DNA from 3 places in the Hylemonella sp. GW821-FHT10B10 genome. Region 1 is predicted to be linked to each of the others. Evidence: predicted binding sites of a transcription regulator. Region 1 holds the regulator's gene; each other region holds the start of a gene.
The links. The regulator LexA, encoded in region 1, represses DNA repair genes until DNA is damaged. The targets are predictions, from matches to a motif close to ACTGTATNNNNATACAGT.

Region 1 (6,896 bases):
AAGTTTCATTCAGGTTACGGCATGCTATCCTCAACGCAGTCATGCAGCCGATCTGCACCGCCATGGTGCTTTCGCTGGCAAAAAACACCAAAACATCCGAGGTATCCATGAGACTGATCCTGTTGGGCGCACCCGGCGCCGGCAAGGGCACGCAAGCCGCCTATATCTGCCAGAAATACGGCATCCCGCAAATCTCCACCGGCGACATGCTGCGCGCCGCCGTGAAGGCCGGAACCCCCTTGGGCCTGCAGGCCAAGGCGGTCATGGAATCGGGTGCGCTGGTCAGTGACGACCTGATCATCAACCTGGTCAAGGAACGCATCGCCCAGCCCGATTGCGCCAAGGGCTTCCTGTTCGACGGTTTCCCGCGGACCATCCCGCAAGCCGATGCCATGAAGGCGGCCGGCGTGAAGCTGGACTACGTGCTGGAAATCGACGTGCCCTTCGAGGCCATCATCGAACGCATGAGCGGTCGCCGTTCACACCCTGCTTCGGGCCGCACCTATCATGTGAAGTTCAACCCGCCCAAGGTCGCTGGCAAGGACGACGTGACCGGCGAACCGCTGGTGCAGCGCGAGGACGACAAGGAAGAGACCGTCAAGAAGCGTCTGGACGTCTACAGCGCCCAGACCCGCCCCCTGGTGGACTACTACAGCAGCTGGGCCAAGAAGGATCCGGCCGCCGCGCCCCAGTACCGCGCCATCAGCGGCATGGGCAGTGTGGAAGACATCACGGCACGCGCGCTGCAGGCACTGGCCAAATAGGAGACTCCCGCTTCCAGCCTACGCCCCGCACCTGCCGCGGGGCGTTTGTTTTTTGTGCCGCCCCTTTAACTTTAAGTTTCGCCTTCAGCCAACAGCTCCAGCATCAGGGCCAGCCGCGCCTTGACCGGGCTCAGGCCCACCGCCACGGGAAACTCGTCGGCAGGCCTGGGCTGCAGAAAACCATCAGCGCAGCGCGTGCTGCGCCGCACCCGGACTCCCGCCACCTGCGCCCGTCGCAGAGCGGCCTCCAGTTCTCGATGCACCGTGCCGCCACCTGTGCCGGCCAGCACCAGACCGTGCAGGGGGGGGGCGCCGTACCGGGCAGCAACCGTCGGATCAGCCAGGGCATCGACCGTGGCACCACAGGCCGCGGCATGGCTGAGCAGGATCTCGACGCGCGGCATGGCCGGGGCTCCCAGAACGGCTTCCAGCAAAGTCTCCTGGGGTAGCTGCGACAGGGGCCAGTCACGTACGCGCTCGACGCGCCCCTGATGCACTCGCCCGACGTCACCCGCCTCGCCCGCGCTGAAGGCATCAAGCCTAGAACTGTGCACCTTCTGCACATCCTGCGCGCCGAGGATGCGACCTGCACAGACGACCAGCACGCCCTGGGCCCCAGCGCAGGCGGCCACCGCCAGAGCATCCCGCAGGTTCTGCGGGCCGTCGGTATCCGGGGCATTGGCCGGGCGCATGGCACAGGTCAGCACCACGGGCTTGCGCGGCGCCAGAAGGGTCTGCAACAGAAAGGCAGTCTCCTCCAGCGTGTCGGTGCCATGGGTGATGACCAGCCCCTGCACGTCGGCCTGGGCCAGCCAGTGAACACAGCGTTGTAACAACTTCTGCCATACGACCAGGTCCATGTCTTTGCTGTCGATCTGGGCCACCTGCTCGCTCAGCAGCTCGCTACCGCCGGGTGCCGCAAAACCGGCCAACAGCTCTCCTACCGGCTTCTGCGCAGCCACGTAGTCACGGCTGTCGGCCGCGCTGGCGGCCAGGCCGGCGATGGTGCCTCCCGTGCCCAAAACCACGATTTTTCCTTGCCCCACTTGCAATTCCCTAGAAACTGGTTAAAAATACAGTTACTGGATATCGAGACAGTGCCGTCTTGCCATCCAACCCACAGGAGTCGCCACGATGGACCTGCCGCAGTACCCGATCAAGCTGACCGCCCGCCAGCAGCAGATTCTGGACCTGATCCAGAGCGCCATTGCGCGCACCGGCGCCCCGCCCACGCGCGCCGAAATCGCCACCGAACTGGGCTTCAAGTCGGCCAACGCCGCCGAAGAGCATCTGCAGGCCTTGGCGCGCAAGGGCGTGATCGAACTGGTCAGCGGCACCTCGCGTGGCATCCGCCTGCAAGGCGAGGCGCTGCGTTCCATCAATGAATCGCGCATCAAGCAATTCTCCCTGCCCATGCCGGACCTGTCCCAACTGGCCCTGCCCCTGATCGGGCGTGTGGCTGCCGGTTCGCCCATTCTCGCGCAGGAACATGTAGACCAGACCTATTACGTCGAGAGCTCGCTGTTCCAGCGCAAGCCCGACTACCTGCTCAAGGTGCGCGGCATGTCCATGCGCGACGCCGGCATCATGGACGGCGACCTGCTGGCCGTGCAGTCCACCAAGGACGCCAAGAATGGCCAGATCGTCGTGGCGCGCCTGGGTGACGAGGTCACGGTCAAGCGCTTTCGCCGCAACAAGCACCTGATCGAACTGCTGCCCGAAAATCCCGACTACCAGACCATCGTGGTCGAGCCGGGTGACCCCTTTGAGATTGAGGGTCTGGCCGTCGGCCTGATCCGCAACACCATGCTCATGTGAACGCGCTGCGTCCCGCCCCGAAAGGTCAACGATGAACACCGCCTACGCCCTCTGGACTCCCCTGCAAGGCCTGCTGCGCTGGCTGGCACCCGCTACGCCCGGTCGGCCCGCCATGATGGCTCCTGCGCTGCCATCCGTACGCAACCCGGCCCTGGCCGCCGTACGCAGCCGCCCCATGCAACGCCCGCTGCGCGTGGTGCGCGTCATGGAAGCCGGCCAACCCCGCTCGCAGGTCGGTCGCATGGTGATCTCCGGCCGTATGGCCGACGTCTGCGCCGAACTCGACCGTCTGGCCGCCTGCGAAGCCGCACGCCACTGAGCCCTTTCCGTCGCCGCACCCTGCCACCATGCGGGTTAGCCCGCACGGAAGGCCGAGGCACAATAGCGGCATGAACATCGTGATTCTGGACGACTATCAGGACGTCGTACGCAAGCTGGACTGCGCGGCCAAACTGGCCGACTATCCCCCCAAGATCTTCACCAACACCGTCAAAGGCCTGGGCCAGCTCTCGGTCCGCCTGCGTGATGCCGACGTGCTGGTGCTGATCCGGGAACGCACCCCCATCACCCGCCAGCTGGTCGAAAAGCTGCCGCGCCTCAAGCTGATTGCCCAGACCGGCCGCATCGGCAGCCATATCGACCTGGCTGCCTGTACCGAACGTGGCATAGCCGTGGCCGAAGGCACCGGCTCACCGGTGGCACCGGCCGAACTGACCTGGGCCCTCATCATGGCTGCCATGCGCCGCCTGCCGCAGTACATCGGCAATCTCAAGCACGGCGCCTGGCAGCAATCCGGCCTGAAGTCGGCCGCCATGCCGCCCAACTTCGGCCTGGGCACGGTGCTGCGCGGCAAGACCTTGGGCATCTGGGGCTACGGCAAGATCGGGCAGCTGCTGGCCGGCTACGGCCGGGTGTTCGGCATGCGCGTACTGGTCTGGGGCCGTGAGCCCTCCCGTGAAAAGGCCGTGCAGGACGGTTACGAGGCTGCAGCCAGCCGTGAGGAATTCTTTCAGCAAAGCGATGTGCTCAGCCTGCACCTGCGCCTGAACGAGACCACGCGCGGCATCGTCACGGCCACCGATCTGGCACAAATGAAACCCACCGCGCTGCTGGTCAACACCTCGCGCGCAGAACTACTGGAACCCGAGGCTCTGATCCTCGCGCTCAACCACGGCCGCCCCGGCATGGCGGCGATCGATGTGTTCGAATCCGAACCCATCCTGCAGGGCCATGCCCTGCTGCGCCTGGAAAATTGCATCTGCACACCGCACATCGGCTACGTTGAGCAGGAAAGCTACGAGCTCTACTTCGGTACGGCCTTCGACAACGTGGTGAATTTCATCAAAGGCCAGCCCAGCAATATCGCGAATCCGGAAGCACTGAAGGTCTCGCGCTGACTGAGCGCCTGTTCACAGTCTCTTAGGCCGGCTTCGCGCCGAGTTTGGCCAGCATCTGCTCGGTGCTGGTCTTGCGGTCCGCGTTGACCGTCTGCACATGGGGCCGCGCGCCCATGACCTTGAGGTAGTCGCGCACGGGCAGGCCCGCCAGCACATCCTCGCCATAGATGATCTTGCTGGCGCTGGTCACCAGGGGCAGATGGGCCACCGCCGCACAATCCGCCAGCGTGAACTCCGCGCCCGCCACGTAGGGCGAAAACTTCACCAGCTTGGAAAATCCGTGAACGCCCTTGAGCAGCAACTTGCGGGTGCGCTCCTTGAGACCATCGCTGACCTTGCCCCCAAAAAAGGCTTCGGCGTAGAGGTCGCGCGCCACCAGTTCCAGATGCAATTCCATGTAAATGATCAGCTCCCGTACCTTGGCCGCGGCATAGGGATCTGCGGGAAGCAGGGGACGCTGCGGATAGACCGTCTCGATGTATTCCGCACAGGCACTGGATTCGGAAATCGGACCGGACGGTGTGTCCAGAAAGGGCACCTTGCCCATGGGGGACCGGTCCATCAGCAGGGGATGGGTATTGCCCGTCCAGACCCGCTCCTCCGTATAGGGCACATCCTTTTCAAGCAGCTGCAACTTCACCTTGTTGAAATAATTGCTGGCGGCAAATCCGCAGAGCTTCAATGTCATCGTGTCACCTCGGGTTTTGATTGGGGAATCCGGAACTTGGAGTCTCTCAGAGGACAAGGACAAAGGCAGTCCGGCAGGTGACTCTGGAAGGCCAAACGCCCGGGCCATAATTCCGGCCATGAAACCCGTTTACGCACACATCGCCGTCGTCGGCACCGGCGCCATGGGCCGCGGCATCGCCCAGATCGCCGCCCAGGCCGGCAGCACCGTCACCCTTTACGACAGCCAACCTGCTGCCATCGCCGCAGCGCAACAGGCCCTGGGCGAACAGTGGGACAAGATGGTGGAAAAGGGCCGCCTGGAAGCAACAGCCGCCTCCGCTTGCAAGACCAGGCTGCAAGCCGCCAGCAACCTCAAAGACCTGGCCAGTTGTGACCTGGTGGTGGAAGCCGTCGTGGAACGCCTGGACGTGAAGGCCACGCTCTTTGCCGAACTCGAAGGCATCGTCGGCGCCAACGCCGTTCTGGCCAGCAACACGTCTTCGCTCTCGATCACGGCCATTGCCGCCAAGCTGAAATCACCGCAGCGTGTGGCCGGTTACCACTTCTTCAACCCGGTGCCGGTGATGAAGGTGGTCGAAGTGATCGCCGGCCTGAAGACCGATCCGACGGTCTGCGCCGCCCTCTCGGAATACGCGCGCCAGATGGGCCACACCCCCGTGACCGCGCAGGACACACCGGGTTTCATCGTCAACCATGCCGGCCGCGGTTATGGCACCGAGGCGTTGCGCATCGTCAGCGAGGGCGTGGCCGACTACGCCACCATCGACCGCATCCTGCGTGACCAGGCCGGTTTCAAGCTCGGCCCCTTCGAACTGATGGACCTGACCGCACTGGACGTCTCGCACCCTGTGATGGAGTCCATCTACCACCAGTACTTCGAAGAGCCGCGTTACCGCCCCAGCGTCATCACCGCGCAGCGCCTGGCCGGTGGCGTGCTGGGTCGCAAGACGGGTGAAGGCTTTTACCGCTACGAGAAGAACGTGGCCCAGGTCGCCCCCGAGTTGCCGGCACCACAGGTGACCGATATCCCACCGGTCTGGGTTTCGCCGCGCGCAGCACGTCGCGCCGAACTGCTGCAACTGCTCAAGGATCTGGGCGCGAAGATCGAAACCGGACAATCTCCCTCGGGCACTGCACTCACCGTCGTGGCCCCGTTGGGCTTTGACGTTACCACGGTAGCCGTGGTAGAGCGCCTGGACCCAGCGCGCACGGTGGGCATCGACCTGCTGATCGAGGATGTCGCGACGAAACGTCGTGTGCTGGCCACCAACCCGGCCACGCGCACCGACATGCGCGATGCCGCCCACGCCCTGTTCGCGCGCGATGGCAAGGCCGTGAGCGTGATCCGCGACAGCGGTGGTTTTGTCACGCAGCGCGTGGTGGCCAACATCGTCAATATCGCAGCCGACATCTGCCAGCAGCGCATCTGCTCGCCCGCCGACCTGGAGACCGCCGTGACCCTGGGCCTGGGCTACCCCATGGGTCCGCTGGCCATGGGCAACCGCTATGGCCCGACCAATGTGCTGGAGGTGCTGTTCAATCTGCAGACCGTCTACGGCGACCCGCGCTACCGCCCCAGCCCCTGGCTGCGCCGACGCGGTGCCATCGGCCTGTCGCTGCTGCACGAGGAAGATTGAAACTTCGTGAGACACTCCATCGTCGCCGGGCCATTCCCAAGGCGATGACCGTAGCGCGTGGCGCGGAGGCTTTCGAATTCATATGAGCGCACAACTGCTGAGCACCAGCCAGGGCCGCACCATGGTGCTGACCCTTTCCAACCCGGGCCGCCACAACGCCCTGGGGCCCGAGATGTATGCCGCCGGCGTGGAGGCCTTGAGCGTCGCCGAGAGCAATCCTGAAGTGCGCAGCGTGCTCATCACCGGGGAAGGCGAGCTCTTCTGCGCCGGTGGCGACCTGCACCGCCTGCAGGCCAGCCGCCAGCTCGATCCAGCCGTGCAAGCCGAGAGCATCGAAGGTCTGCACAACTGGATCGAGGCCATCCGCACTTTCCCCAAGCCGGTGATCGCCGCCGTGGAAGGCGCGGCGGCCGGCGCCGGTTTCTCGCTGGCGCTGGCCTGTGATTTCATCGTGGCTGCAAGCGACGCCGTGTTCGTGATGGCCTACAGCAATGTGGCCCTCTCACCTGACGGCGGCGCCAGCTGGAGCCTGGCCCAGGCCCTGCCACGCCAGCTGGTCAGCGAACTGCTCATGTGCGGCGAGCGCACGA
Region 2 (6,896 bases), on a different contig from region 1:
ATGGGCAAGTTTCCCAACGCAGCAGCTCAGGATAAAAAGCGCGCAGAGTTGGAGAAGATGAAACTCAAGCTGCAGTCCCTGGACAACCCGGAATTGCAGCTAGGTCTTTCGTTGGGTCGTTTCGAGACCCAAGCCCAGGCCCAGGCCGAACTGGCGGCGCTGCAAAAGCGCGGCGTGCGGACCGCGCGCGTGGTGCAGGAGCGGCTCGAAATCCGGCAAAGCCAGCTGCGCATTCCCGCGGCCGACGAAGCGCTGCGGCCCAAGTTGGAAGAGCTCAAGTCCGCGCTGGGTGACAAGACGCTGCGCAGCTGCCGCTGAGAAGCACTCTACTCCGGCGTCAGGTCAAAGCGGACCGTGAAGCGTGCCCCGGGAGGGGTCTGGCCGGGACGCGTGTCCTCCACACTGATGCGGGCATGGTGCTGCTGCGCAATTTCCTGCGCGATGGGCAGGCCCAGGCCCGATCCGTCGACGTCATTGCCCAAGGCCCGGTAAAAGGGCTGGAACACCAGCTCGCGTTCCGCCAGCGCAATGCCCGGCCCGGAATCTTCCACCTGCAACACGATGATCTTGCCGAAAGGGTCGGCCAGCACACGCGCCGTGATGACGCCGGGCCTGTCCGCGCTGGAGGGCGTGTAGCTCAAGGCGTTGTCCAGCAGGTTGCGCACCAGTTCCTTGAGCAGGGTGGGATTGCCTTCGAGCATGACGCCGGGCATGCCGGGTTGGGCGCCTTCGTAACCCAGGTCGATGTGCTTGTCCATGGCGCGCGGCACGCAGTCCTGCACGACTTCCATGGTAAGCCGGGCCAGGTCACAGGGCTGACGGCTCATGGCCGTGGTGCCGGCCTCGGCGCGTGCCAGCGCCAGCAGCTGGTTGACGGTGTGGGTGGCGCGAACGCTGGCCCGGCCGATCTGGCGCAGCGAGACCTTGAGCTCCTCGGTGCTGGTGCCCTCGCGCTGGGCCAGGTCAGCCTGCATGCGCAGACCGGCCAGGGGTGTCTTTAGCTGGTGGGCGGCGTCGGCCAGGAAGCGTTTTTGCGCGCCGATCGAATCCTTGAGCCGCAGCAGCAGATCGTTGACCGAGGACACCAGGGGGGCCACTTCCAGCGGCACCGCCTGCGCGTCCAGCGGACTGAGGTCGTCGGGGCGGCGGGCGCGTATGCGTTCTTCCAGTCGGTTGAGCGGCTTGATCGCCTGCACCAGCGCCAGCCAGACCAGCAGCACGGCCAGCGGCAAAGTCACGAACTGGGGCAGCATCACGCCCTTGATGATCTCGGCCGCCAGCACCGAGCGCTTGTCCAGGGTCTCGGCCACCTGGACCAACACCGTGCGCTTGGCCTGCGTGTCCAGCGGCACCCACATATAGGCAACCCGGATGTCCTGGCCGTGAAAGGTGTCGTCCCGCAGGCGCACCTCGCCGGGTGTGACCGGCGCGTCTCCTGGGGGCAGCGGGAAGTCGTGCTCGCCGCTGAGGTATTCGCCGCGCGCGCCCAGGACCTGGTAGTAGACCGTGTCGATGTCGTCGGCGCGCAGCAGTTCCCGTGCCGGCAGAGGCAGGTTGAATTGCACGTGCTGCTGGTTGACCGTGACCAGCTGGGCCAGGGCGTTGACGTTGTATTCGAGCGTGCGGTCGAAAGGCTTGCCGGCGATGCCCTGCGCGACCAGCCAGGTCAGCACCAGGCTGATGGGCCACAGCAGCAGCAGGGGCGTGAGCATCCAGTCCAGGATCTCACCAAAAAGTGAGCGCTGCTCGCGTTGGAAGAGTTTCACGATGCAGCCGCTACTCTGGAAACGTCCCGGTCCGGCAGCTCAGCTGCTCTGGATCTTCTCAAGGCAGTAGCCCAGGCCGCGCACGGTGGCGATACGGATGGGCCCCTTCTCGATCTTCTTGCGCAAGCGATGGATGTAGACCTCGATGGCGTTGTTGCTGACCTCCTCGCCCCATTCGCACAGGCGTTCGACCAGCTGGTCCTTGCTGACCAGGCGGCCGGTACGCTGCAGCAGCACTTCCAGCAGACCGAGTTCGCGCGCGGAGAGTTCGACCATCTTGCCGTCGATGGTGGCCACGCGGCCGGCCTGGTCATAGACCAGGGGACCGTGCTTGATGTGGCTGCTGGCACCGCCCATGCCGCGGCGCACGAGGGCGCGCACGCGGGCTTCCAGCTCCTGCAGCGAAAAAGGCTTGGCCATGTAGTCGTCGGCGCCGTAGTCCAGACCTTTGACGCGCTCTTCCACGCTGTCCGCGGCAGTGAGGATGAGCACCGGCAGGCTGGAACCGCGCGCGCGCAGCTTTTTGAGCACTTCCAGGCCATGCATCTTGGGCAGACCCAGGTCCAGGATCAGCAAGTCGAACTCGGTGTTGGTCATGAGCGCGGCGTCGGCCTCGGTCCCGTTGGCCACGTGGTTTACCGCCGCGCCAGAACTGCGCAGGGTGCGCAACAAGCCGTCGGCCAGCACCTGGTCGTCTTCGGCGATCAATATCCGCATGCGTGTCTCCTGGGGCTTGCCGGCTGTGGGCGCCGGCTCGGCGTGGTGTGTCAGGACGATTCTAGGCGCTGGCGTAGGCCTCCAGGCCCAAGGCAATGACGGCCGCCACCTCGGGACTGACGGCCTGTTTCAACTCGGTTTCCGCCTGCACCACAGCCCGCTGGAAGCCGCGCAGCCAGTCCAGGCCTACCGGGGTGAAGCGCACCAGCCGGGCCCGGCCGTCGCGAGGATCGGCTTCACGTGTGACCAGCCCCCAGGCTTCGCACTGGTCGACCAGCTTGCCCATGGCCTGCTTGCTCATCCCTGCCAATGCCGCCAGTTCCTGGAGTCGGGCGCCATCCAGCGCCAGGTGGCGCGTGATGTGGATGTGGGCCGCGCTGATCTTGCCGCGCGCTGCCAGGTTGGACAGGCTCAGGGGGACTTCGGCGTCCTGTGCCATCAGGTGCAGCACGCGCTCGTCGAAACGCCGCATGGCATGGCCTAGCAGGCGGCCCAGGTGGGTCTGGCGCCAGCCGCCATCAATCGGTGCAGAAAGCGTCGTTGCCGGCATTGGCAGATAGTAAACCAAAATGACTAAATTGAAGCTTTACATGAAAGTACAACACGCATAAAGTACTGGTCAAGCATCCAGCCTGTAGTTAAAAACACTGGATGAAACAGTCAACCCAACAAGGAGAGCATCCATGGACGTATCCGGCAAATCCATCAGCGTCGCCAACAGCGAAAAAGCCAAGGCCCTGCAGGCCGCGCTGGCCCAGATCGAAAAGCAGTTCGGCAAGGGCACCATCATGCGTCTGGGTGAGGGCGAGGCGATCGAGGACATCCAGGTGGTCTCCACCGGCTCCCTGGGCCTGGACATCGCCCTGGGCGTGGGCGGCTTGCCGCGCGGCCGTGTGGTCGAGATCTACGGCCCGGAATCGTCGGGCAAGACCACGCTGACGCTGCAGGTCATTGCCGAGATGCAGAAGATCGGCGGTACCTGCGCCTTCGTGGATGCCGAACACGCCTTGGACGTGCAGTACGCGCAGAAACTGGGCGTCAACCTGCCCGACTTGCTGATCAGCCAGCCAGACACGGGGGAACAGGCCCTGGAGATCGTCGACAGCCTGGTGCGCTCCGGCGCCGTGGACCTGATCGTGATCGACTCGGTGGCGGCCCTGACCCCCAAGGCCGAGATCGAAGGCGAGATGGGTGATTCCCTGCCCGGTCTGCAGGCCCGCCTGATGAGCCAGGCCCTGCGCAAGCTCACTGCCACCATCAAGAAGACCAATTGCATGGTGATCTTCATCAACCAGATCCGCATGAAGATCGGCGTGATGTTCGGCAGCCCCGAAACCACGACAGGCGGTAACGCGCTGAAGTTCTACGCCTCGGTGCGCATTGACATCCGCCGCACCGGCACCATCAAGAAGGGCGAGGAGGCCATTGGTAACGAGACCAAGGTCAAGATCGTCAAGAACAAGGTGGCGCCACCCTTCAAGACCGCCGAATTCGACATCCTGTTCGGCGAGGGCATCAGCCGCGAGGGCGAGATCATCGATATGGGTGTCAACGCCAAGATCATCGAAAAATCCGGCGCCTGGTATGCCTACAACGGCGAAAAAATCGGCCAGGGCCGCGACAACGCACGCGAGTTCCTGCGCGAGAACACGGAGTTGGCGCACGAGATCGAAAACAAGGTGCGCGAGTCGCTGGGCATTCCCTTGCTCAACGAGGCCGCAGAACCCGTCGCTGAATAAAGCCGGCGGCCGGTAAGGAGGCGCGGACCATGGCCACTGCCCGGCGGCTGGCTTTCCAGCCCACGCTCAAAGGACGGGCGCTGCGCCTGCTGAGCCAGCGCGAACATTCGCGCCGCGAGCTCGAACGCAAGCTCCGGCCGTACGAAGAAGAACCCGGTACGCTGGCGCAGGCGCTGGACGAACTGCAGGCCCGTGGCTTCATCAGCGAGGAGCGGGTCGTGGAGTCGGTGTTGAACCGGCGTGCGAGCCGGCTGGGGGCGACACGCATACGCCAGGAGTTGCAGGACAAGGGGCTGGACAGCGAATTGATAGCGAACGCCCTGTCCGGCCTCAAGGACAGCGAACTTGCGCGTGCCCGGGAGGTCTGGCAAAGAAGGTTCGATGTTGCACCGCAGACGGCCCAGGAGCGGGCGCGGCAGACACGTTTTCTGCTCGCGCGCGGGTTTACTGGCGAAATAGTGCGCCGTGTGCTGGGCGGCGATCCCGGAGGCGAAGAGACCTGACTACAGGCCCAGCATCAACCTGAGGTTTTGCACCGCTGCTCCGCTGGCACCCTTGCCCAGATTGTCCAGGCGGGCGACGAGCACGGCTTGCCCCAGGCTGTCGTTTCCGTAGACGCTGAGCTCCATCTCGTTCGTGCCGTTGAGCGCGGTGGGCTCCAGACGACCGCCGGTTGCGGGCGCCACCACACTGACCCATTCGCTGCCGGCGTAATGCGCGCGCAGCGCATCTTCCAGCTGCTGGCTACGGTTGACGCCTTTCATCAGATCGAATTGCAGGCCGATCTGGTCAATCATCCCTGCGTAGAAATTGCCGACTGCGGGGACAAATATAGGCCGGCGGCTCAGGCCGCTGTAGTGTTGCAATTCGGGCAGGTGCTTGTGGGTCAGACTCAGACCATAGACCTCCAGCGGTGGGGCCGATTTCGTGACCTCATAGGCCTCGATCATTTGACGTCCGCCACCGGAATAGCCGGAATAGCCCGACATCACCACCGGATAGTCAGGTGGCAGCAGGCCGGCATCCACAAGCGGACGCAGCAGGGCGATGCCGCCGGTCGGGTAGCAGCCCGGATTGGCGACACGGCGTGCCTGCGCCACGGCCTGTGCCTGGCTGCGTGTGAGTTCCGGAAAGCCATAGACCCAGCCCGGGGCGACCCGGTGCGCGGTCGATGCGTCGATGATCTTGGGGCCAGGCCGGCCGGAGGTCTTTTCCAGCGCGTCGACCAGGGCCACGGTCTCAAGGGCAGCGTCGTCGTGAAGACAAAGGATGACCAGGTCCGTACCGGCCAGTAGTTCGCGCTTGGCGGCCGGGTCTTTGCGCCGGTCGGCGGCAATGCTCAGCAGCTCAATCTGAGGCATGGCTTGCAGGCGTTCGCGAATCTGCAGGCCGGTGGTGCCGGCTTCGCCGTCAATGAAGACTTTGTGTCGTGTCATGGTAAAGGCGGGGCTGATTGATCAACTCAATCAATATGATGGATGTCCAGCAAGTTTTGGTGCAGAGCAACATGATACATTCCAAGGCTGTGCTGAATCCAGCACCAGCCACGGGACACGCCGGTTCCGAGGTCGGACAGAAAATCATTTCCTGAGAGAGCCCTCATGAAGATCCACGAGTACCAAGGCAAGGAAATCTTGCGCCAGTTTGGTGTGCCGGTGCCCCGCGGCATCCCGGCCTTCACAGTCCAGGAGGCGGTTGAGGCCGCCCAGAAGCTTGGCGGTCCCGTCTGGGTCGTCAAGGCGCAAATCCATGCCGGTGGCCGTGGCAAGGGCGGTGGCGTCAAGGTGGCCAAGTCCATCGACGATGTCAAACGCCTGGCCGGTGACATCCTCGGCATGCAGCTCAAGACCCACCAGACCGGCCCCGAGGGCCAGAAGGTGCGTCGCCTCTACATCGAGGACGGTGCCGACATCCAGAAGGAATACTACCTGTCGGTCGTGACCGATCGCGCTACGCAGAAGGTGGCTTTCATCGCTTCCAGCGAAGGCGGCATGGACATCGAGGAAGTGGCTCATTCCACGCCCGAGAAGATCATCACGCTGTTCGTGGATCCGGCCACCGGCCTGACCCAGGCCCAAGGCCAGGAGTTGGCCAAGGGCGTGGGCATGCCCGCCGACTCGCAAGCCCAGTTCATCGACATCTGCCAGAAGCTCTACAAATGCTATATGGAGACCGATGCCTCGCTGGTCGAGATCAACCCCCTGAACCGCGACAGCAAGGGCAACGTCATTGCCCTGGACGCCAAGTTCAATTTCGATTCCAACGCACTGTTCCGTCACCCGGAAATCGTGGCCTACCGTGACTTGGATGAAGAAGATCCGGCAGAAATTGAAGCCTCCAAGTTCGATCTGGCCTATATCTCGCTGGACGGCAACATCGGCTGTCTGGTGAACGGTGCCGGTCTGGCCATGGCCACCATGGACACCATCAAGCTGTTCGGCGCCGAGCCGGCCAACTTCCTGGACGTGGGCGGTGGCGCCACCCCCGAGAAGGTCACGGAAGCCTTCAAGATCATGTTGAAGAACGACAAGGTCAAGGCCATTTTGGTCAATATCTTCGGCGGCATCATGAAGTGCGACACCATTGCCACGGGCGTCATCACTGCCTGCCGTGCCGTGAACCTGAGCGTGCCGCTGGTGGTGCGCATGAAGGGAACCAACGAAGAGTTGGGCAA
Region 3 (6,896 bases), 640 kb from region 1:
GCTGCGCGCTGGTTCTCGCTGCTGAGCAGGCCACGTGCTCTCAGTACGTACTTGGTGAGGGACCAGCGGAACACCGCCTGCACGTTCAGGATGGGCAGCATGCGAGTGAAGAGTTCACGCACGCGTGCGACGTCGCCCGCCCGGTGGGCCTTGAACAGCGCCACATGCACCTCGGCCAGTTCGATGGCGGGCATGGTGCCGGCCGCGCCACGGCGCAGCTCGTCGGTGATGTAACGCCCGCCGGCGCCTCCGAATACACCCGCCAGCGTGACCGGGCCGCGCTCGCGCAACACCGTCAGGCGCTGGCCGCTGGGCAGCGTCTCTTCCTTCACGTAGCGGATCGCCGGGACGGCTTTCGCTACCTCGACGATGGCTTCGGGGTCCAGGCCGGCGCCCACCGGCAAAGGGACGTTCTGCAGCACGATGGCCGCACCCGGCACCGCGGCCGCCACCTCGCTGAAGTAGCCGATCTGTTGCGCAGCGGTCGGGCGGTCGGGCGGCACGGCCACCATCAGACCTGCCGCGCCCTGCGCGATCGCGGCACGTGCCAGCTCGATCGTCGTCTCGGCCTGACCACTGGACACCCCCGCCACCACCGGCACCCGGCCCGCCACCTCATGGAGCACGGCGGCCGTCAGCGAGAGGCGCTCGGGCACGGTGAGCTGCCCCACCTCGCTGGCCACGCCCGGGTAGGTGATGCCATCGACACCCGCCTCCAGCAGGTAGCGCACCAGGCCACGCAGCGCCTTTTCATCGGGTGCGCCAGCGGCATCGAACGGGGTGGGCAGGACAGGGAAGACCCCTGAAAGGGCAGTAGGAGATGTCACGTCGTCTATCCAATTAGTTCCGATGAATGGAACCTTATTGTAGTCATCACATGCATTCAATGGGTGAGTTCCATTCATTGGTACTTACCCGGAGGGGCCCTGACCTAGAATTCCGGCCTACGCCATGTCAGAAAACACCGCATCCACCGCTGCTGTCACCGCCCCCGGCCTGGGGGTTCTGGAAAAAGCCATGGCCGTGCTGAACCTGGTATCGGCAGCCCGCGCCCCCATGACTTTCACGCAGCTGCAGCGCGCCTCGGCCCTGCCAAAGTCGACCCTGCACCGCATGCTGGGCACCCTGGTGCGCGAAGGCCTGCTGCGCCACGACAGCTACAACAAGACCTTCCAGCTCGGGTTCCGGTTGCTGGAACTGGCGCACGAGGTCTGGAGCGATTTCGACCTGCGCGTGGCGGCCCAGGACGAGCTGGTCCGCCTGCGCAACGCGTTCGACGAAAGTGTGCAGCTGGTGGTGTTGAGCGGCCAGCAGATGGTGGTGGTCGCCAACGAAGATGCGGGCCGTGAACCGCAGGCGACCTCCAAGGTCGGGTTGCGCCTGCCCCTGCATGCCAGCGCCGCCGGCAAGGCGATCGCGGCCTGCCTGCCGCCCGCCCAGCAGAGCGATCTGCTGGCGGCTTCGCCGCTGGTGCGCTTCACCGAACGCACCCTCGTCGACGAACCGGCGTTGCGCGCCGAACTGGACCTCACCCGCGCACGCGGCTACGCGCTGGAAGTGAGCGAATACGACGCCACACGTGTGAGCGTGGCGGCACCGGTGTTCGACTACGAAGGACGGGTCATCGGCGCGGTGGCCGTCACGGCCAGTACGGCCCAGCTGGATGCGCGGCGCGCGCACAGCCTGTCGGCCGAGTTGATCGGCGCGGCCCGCACCATCACGCACAGCGCGGCGGGTCAGCCCATGTCGCTGCTGGAGCATACCGAACCGCCCGAGGCCCCCACACCGGCCGTGCATGCCGTGGGCGAGGCACGTGCGCTGCTCGGCGAGGGCCCGATCTGGTCACCGCGCGACAACGCCCTGTACTGGGTGGACATCCTCGCTCCCGCCCTTCACCAGCTGGATGCAACAAGCGGCCAGCAGCGGGAAACCCCTCTGGGCTCGATGGTGAGCATGGTGGTGCCCATGGCGTCGGGGGGGCTGCTGCTGGCCACGCCGGCGGGCCTGATGGCCATGGCGCCCGACTCGGGCCGCATGACGCTGTTCGCCCACCCAGAATCCACCCGCCCGGGCAACCGCTACAACGACGGCAAATGTGACCGGCGTGGCCGCCTGTGGGTCAGTTCGATGGATATGGGTGCCATGCCCAACCGGGGCAACCTTTTCCGCGTCGATCCGGACGGCAGCTGGGAGAAGGTCGACAGCGGCTTCACCGTACCCAACGGGCTGGGTTTCAGTCCGGACAACACGCGGATGTATTTCACCGACACCTTCCGCAAGACCATCTACGAATACGACTTCGACCTCGCGGCAGGCCGCATCGCCCACCGCCGCCCGCTGGTGGTGTTTGGTACGGCTGAGGGCAAGCCCGATGGCCTGACCGTGGACGCCGATGGCTGCCTGTGGGTGGCCGTCTGGGACGGCTGGGAACTGGTGCGTTTCGCGCCCGACGGCCGCGAGCTCATGCGCGTGCGCCTGCCGGTGCCCAGGCCCACCAGTTGCTGCTTCGGTGGTGCAGACCTCGGCACCCTCTATGTCACCAGCGCATCCGTGCGGCTGGGCACACAGGCACTGGCCAGTGCCCCCCTGTCAGGCGCGCTGTTCGCTCTGGACGTGCCAGGCGTGCGCGGCCTGCCAGAAACCCCCTTCGCGGGCTGAACAGGGCACGCGCCGCGCCGCGCACCGTGGCCAACCAGGCGCAAGTGAAGGCCGCCGCCTGAGCCTTGCGCCGAAAACAACAAAGCCGCTCGATGAGCGGCTTTGTTGTTTTCGGCGCCGCCCAGGCTTCAGGAAATCTCGCCCATCTGGCTTTGCAGGTAGTTCTGCAGGCCCACCTTGTCCAGCAGCTCGATCTGGGTCTCGAGAAAGTCGATGTGCTCTTCGGTGTCGTCCAGGATCTCCTGCAGCAGGTCACGCGAGACATAGTCGCGCACCTTCTCGCAGTGGGCGATGCCGTCCTTGATGGTGGCCTGCGCGCCTGTCTCCAGCGCCAGGTCGCTGCGCAGGATCTCGGGCACGTTCTCGCCGATGTGGAGCTTGCCCAGGTCCTGCAGATTGGGCAGGCCGTCCAGCGTGAAGATGCGGTCCATGAGCTTGTCGGCGTGTTTCATCTCGCCGATCGACTCCTCGTATTCCTTCTTGGCCAGCTTGTCCAGGCCCCAGTGTTTGAGCATGCGGTAGTGCACGAAGTACTGGTTGATGGCGGTCAACTCGTTCTTGAGCTGGGCCTGCAGGTGGGCAATGGCTTGCGGGTCGCCTTTCATGGGCCTTCCTTTTCCTTGTTGTGGGAGACAGCCTGCATTGTCATGCAAAGCGCACAGCTTTCAAGCCCCCTGACACTGGGGAATGGGACTGAGAACCAGACGCAGTAAGGCTTGCGGCATTGTACTGGTTTTAAAAACAGTAGTGTGGCAAGATGCAGGCATGGCGTGCCCCGGCCGCCCATCACCCAGACCGAAACCGAAGCCCCACGCGTGTAGCGCCCCCGCCATGCACATCCCCTCCCGCCGCCGCCTCGAGTTCGACGAGGCCCGCATTTACGAATACCCCGAGCACCTGCGCGAGTGCGTGGAGGCGCTGCCGCACATGCCCGGCGTCTACACCTTCCACGGTGAGCCGGGCGACGCGCTGCCGCTTTATATCGGCAAGAGCGTGAACCTGCGCGCGCGCGTGCTCTCGCACCTGCGCAACCCCGATGAAGCGCGCCTGCTGCGTCAGACCCGCCTCATCACCCACCGCCGCACCGCGGGTGAAGTGGGCGCCCTGCTGCTCGAAGCCAGCCTCATCAAGCAGCAGCAACCGCTCTACAACCAGAAGCTGCGCCGCAGCCGCCAGCTCTGCGCCCTGCGCCTGGACGCCGCGGGCCGCCCCGAGGTGGTGGACGCGCGCACCCACAACTTCGCCACCACACCCGACCTCTTCGGCCTCTACGGCAGCCGCCACGCCGCGCTCGACGGCCTGCGCAATCTGGCCGACCTGCACAAGCTCTGCTACGGCGCGCTGGGGCTGGAACGGCTCGCGTCCGGCCGCGCCTGTTTTCGCGCCGCGTTGCACCAGTGCGCGGGGGTATGCCGTGGTGACGAAACCCCGGCCGTTCATCAAGAGCGCCTGATCGCCGCACTCGAAACCCTGCGCGTGGCCTGCTGGCCGCATGCCGGTGCCATCGGCCTGCGCGAGCGCGACGAGGAAGGCCTGGAGCAGATCCACGTCGTGCGCAACTGGTGCTACCTCGGTAGCGCGGACTCCATGGCCGCCGCTCGTACGCTGGACCAGCCTGCAGCGGGTTTCGATGCCGACGGTTACAAGATCCTCTGCCGCCCCCTGCTCTCGGGCACGGCGGATCTGATCCCCCTCTGATCACGCTTTGAGAGATCGCCATGTCTGCTGTTCTGCGTCTTGTGCCCTCTGTGTCATCACCCGACGACGTCGCAGGTGTCTGGCGTGCGGATCAGCTGCACCAGACCGCGCAGGCCGTGCTGACCAGCGGCCACCCGGAGCTCGACGCCGAACTGCCCGGCGGCGGCTGGCCTCTGGGGCAGTTGACCGAAGTGCTGCAGGTGCGGAGCGGTCAGCACGAATGGCGCCTGCTCTTGCCCGCGCTCAAGGCCGCCGTGGTCCATGGGCCGCTCGTGCTCATCGGCGCACCACTGTTGCCGCACCTGCCCGCGCTGGTGGCCGCGGGCATCCCGGCCGCGCAGCTGCTGCGCATCGACGCCCATACCCCGGCTGAACGCCTCTGGGCTGCCGAGCAGGTCTTGCGTTGTCGTGATCTTGGCGCGCTCATGACCTGGGTGCCGCAGGCGCGGCCCGAGCAGCTGCGCCGCCTGCAGCTGGCCAGCACAGCCACGCAGGCGCTGGTCTTCGCCTTCAGGCCCGAAGCCGCGCGGCACGAGTCCTCGCCCGCGCCGCTGCGCCTCACACTGCGCAGCGCAGCAGACGCGCAGGGCCTGAGCGTCGAGCTGCTCAAGCGCCGCGGTCCTGTGAATGACCACCCTCTCACCCTTGCTGCACCGTTGCCCGTGATGGCCGCGCTGCGCAAGCGACGTCACCTCAAGGACCCCGGTCATGCTGTGGATCGCCCTGCGCCCACCCGCACCGCCCGACGCCAGCTCCAGAGCGCATGAGCCCGCGCAGCCCAGTCCTGAACAGCAAGCCCTTGCCTGGTGGGCCCTGTCGTTCAGCCCCCGGGTCTGCGTGCTGGAAGAGGCGGTGCTGCTGGAGGCCGGAGCCAGCCTGCGCCTCTTCGGCGGCCAGCGCGCGCTGCTGCAGCGCCTGCGTGACGAACTGGCCTTAGCCGGCGGCACGGGCCTGGCCGTGGCCTCCACGGCCTTGGCCGCGCTGGCCCTGCTGCGGACGTTGCCGCCGGGGGTTGAGACCACGCCTGTACCCGCCGTGTCCTGCACCGTGCGCCGCCTCGGTGCCATGCTCGATGCGCTGCCCCTTGCGCATCTGAGTGCCGCGCATGCACAGGAAGACGTGCTTGCACGCCTGGGCTGCCGTACGCTGGGTGATGTGCGTGCGCTGCCGCGTGGCGGTGTCTCGCGCCGCTTCGGCGCTGCACTCTTGGAGGCGCTGGACCGTGCCTACGCCCAGCGGCCCGAGGCCTTCGAGTGGATCGAATTGCCCCAGCAATTCAGCGTACGCCTGGAATTCAACGGCCGCATCGAAGTGGCCGAGGGCATGCTCTTTGGCGCACGCCGCCTATTGGGCCAGCTGGCCAGCTGGCTGCTGGCACGGCAGCGCGGTGTGCTCGCCATCACCCTGCATTGGGAACACGACCTCGTGCGCCGCGGTGAACTGCACAACGGGCACCTGGATGTGCGCACCGCCGAGGCCACGCGCGACATCACGCATCTGGCCCGCCTGCTCAGTGAACACCTGGCGCGTTTGACCCTGCCCGCGCCGGTGCAGGCCATCCGCCTGGACGCCACCGAGACCGAGGCCCTGCAAACCACGAGCGCCAGCCTCTTGCCCGAAGAAGTGCGAAAGGGTGAGCCGTTGCAACAACTCATCGAGCGCCTGTCCGTGCGCCTGGGCGCAGACCGTGTCTTGCGCGGCCAGCTGCTGGCCGACCATCGGCCCCAGCACATGCAAGCCTGGGCGCCGGCGGGAGAGGGTGCGGTGAACAGCAAAGCACCCGTACTGCCCAAGCATCTGCAACTGCAACCGCCCTGGATCCTGCGCGAGCCGCTGCGCCTGGCCATGCAGGGTGAGCGCCCGCTCTACCAGGGCCAGCTGCACATGCTGGCCGGCCCCGAGCGGCTGGAGTCTGGCTGGTGGAGTCTGTTGTCGAGTGCGGAAGCGGAGGGCGAAGAACTGGCCCTGCGCGACTATTTTGTGGCCCGCAGCCCGCAGGCGGGTCTGCTCTGGGTGTACCGGCGCCGCAGCGCGGGCGAGCCGGCGTGGTACTTGCAGGGGGTCTATGGCTGAGACCGCAGCCAGCTCACGAGCAGCGGCGCCACGCAGAGGAAGAGCAGGCCGTAGAGCAGGTAGTTGCCTGTGGCGGGGTTGAAGTCGGGCCAGAGCTTGTGCCAGGCCTTGCGCATCACGAAGCGGCCGACGGCCAGATCGAAGGCCGCCATGAAAGCCGCCATGAAAGCCGCGAGGGTGAGACCCAGCAGCCCGTGTGCCAGCGCGCCTTGCAGCTGCATGGGCGGCACCAGCAGCCAGCAGATCACGAAGGCCAGTACCGAGCCCGTGAGCGCGCTGAGTTTGATCGCGCGTTCCTTGCCGATGCGCGGCACCACCCACACCGTGCGGGCTATGCCGTGCAGCATTTCCGCCCCCGCGAGCACGACGCAGAGCGAGGCGATGCGCAGCAGGGTGTCGAAGCTCATGGGGTCTGGGCCGCTGTTTCGCCTACATGGGCGATCGAGTTGGCGTAGTAGTCCAGCAGT

Region 2: the regulator LexA is predicted to act here: its motif matches at 3,115-3,132, upstream of recA (recombinase RecA).
Region 3: the regulator LexA is predicted to act here: its motif matches at 3,387-3,404, upstream of cho (excinuclease Cho).

What each region holds. Positions count from the first base shown of each region.
Region 1 is NZ_JBWKNN010000001.1:947,030-953,925, reverse strand. It holds gene adk (adenylate kinase) at 108-764, shown strand; gene AC07NT_RS04695 (asparaginase) at 836-1,792, opposite strand; gene lexA (transcriptional repressor LexA) at 1,899-2,582, shown strand; gene AC07NT_RS04685 (hypothetical protein) at 2,614-2,901, shown strand; gene AC07NT_RS04680 (D-2-hydroxyacid dehydrogenase family protein) at 2,972-3,979, shown strand; gene AC07NT_RS04675 (glutathione S-transferase) at 4,002-4,667, opposite strand; gene AC07NT_RS04670 (3-hydroxyacyl-CoA dehydrogenase) at 4,786-6,306, shown strand; gene AC07NT_RS04665 (oxepin-CoA hydrolase, alternative type) at 6,389-6,896, shown strand, end outside.
Region 2 is NZ_JBWKNN010000003.1:225,680-232,575, forward strand. It holds gene AC07NT_RS14635 (SPOR domain-containing protein) at 1-318, shown strand, start outside; gene AC07NT_RS14640 (sensor histidine kinase) at 327-1,766, opposite strand; gene AC07NT_RS14645 (response regulator) at 1,806-2,483, opposite strand; gene AC07NT_RS14650 (MarR family winged helix-turn-helix transcriptional regulator) at 2,545-3,033, opposite strand; gene recA (recombinase RecA) at 3,167-4,222, shown strand; gene recX (recombination regulator RecX) at 4,252-4,725, shown strand; gene argC (N-acetyl-gamma-glutamyl-phosphate reductase) at 4,726-5,658, opposite strand; gene sucC (ADP-forming succinate--CoA ligase subunit beta) at 5,824-6,896, shown strand, end outside.
Region 3 is NZ_JBWKNN010000001.1:306,950-313,845, forward strand. It holds gene AC07NT_RS01490 (dihydrodipicolinate synthase family protein) at 1-827, opposite strand, end outside; gene AC07NT_RS01495 (SMP-30/gluconolactonase/LRE family protein) at 952-2,658, shown strand; gene bfr (bacterioferritin) at 2,787-3,263, opposite strand; gene cho (excinuclease Cho) at 3,490-4,356, shown strand; gene imuA (translesion DNA synthesis-associated protein ImuA) at 4,377-5,123, shown strand; gene AC07NT_RS01515 (Y-family DNA polymerase) at 5,065-6,429, shown strand; gene AC07NT_RS01520 (hypothetical protein) at 6,420-6,836, opposite strand; gene AC07NT_RS01525 (1-acyl-sn-glycerol-3-phosphate acyltransferase) at 6,833-6,896, opposite strand, start outside.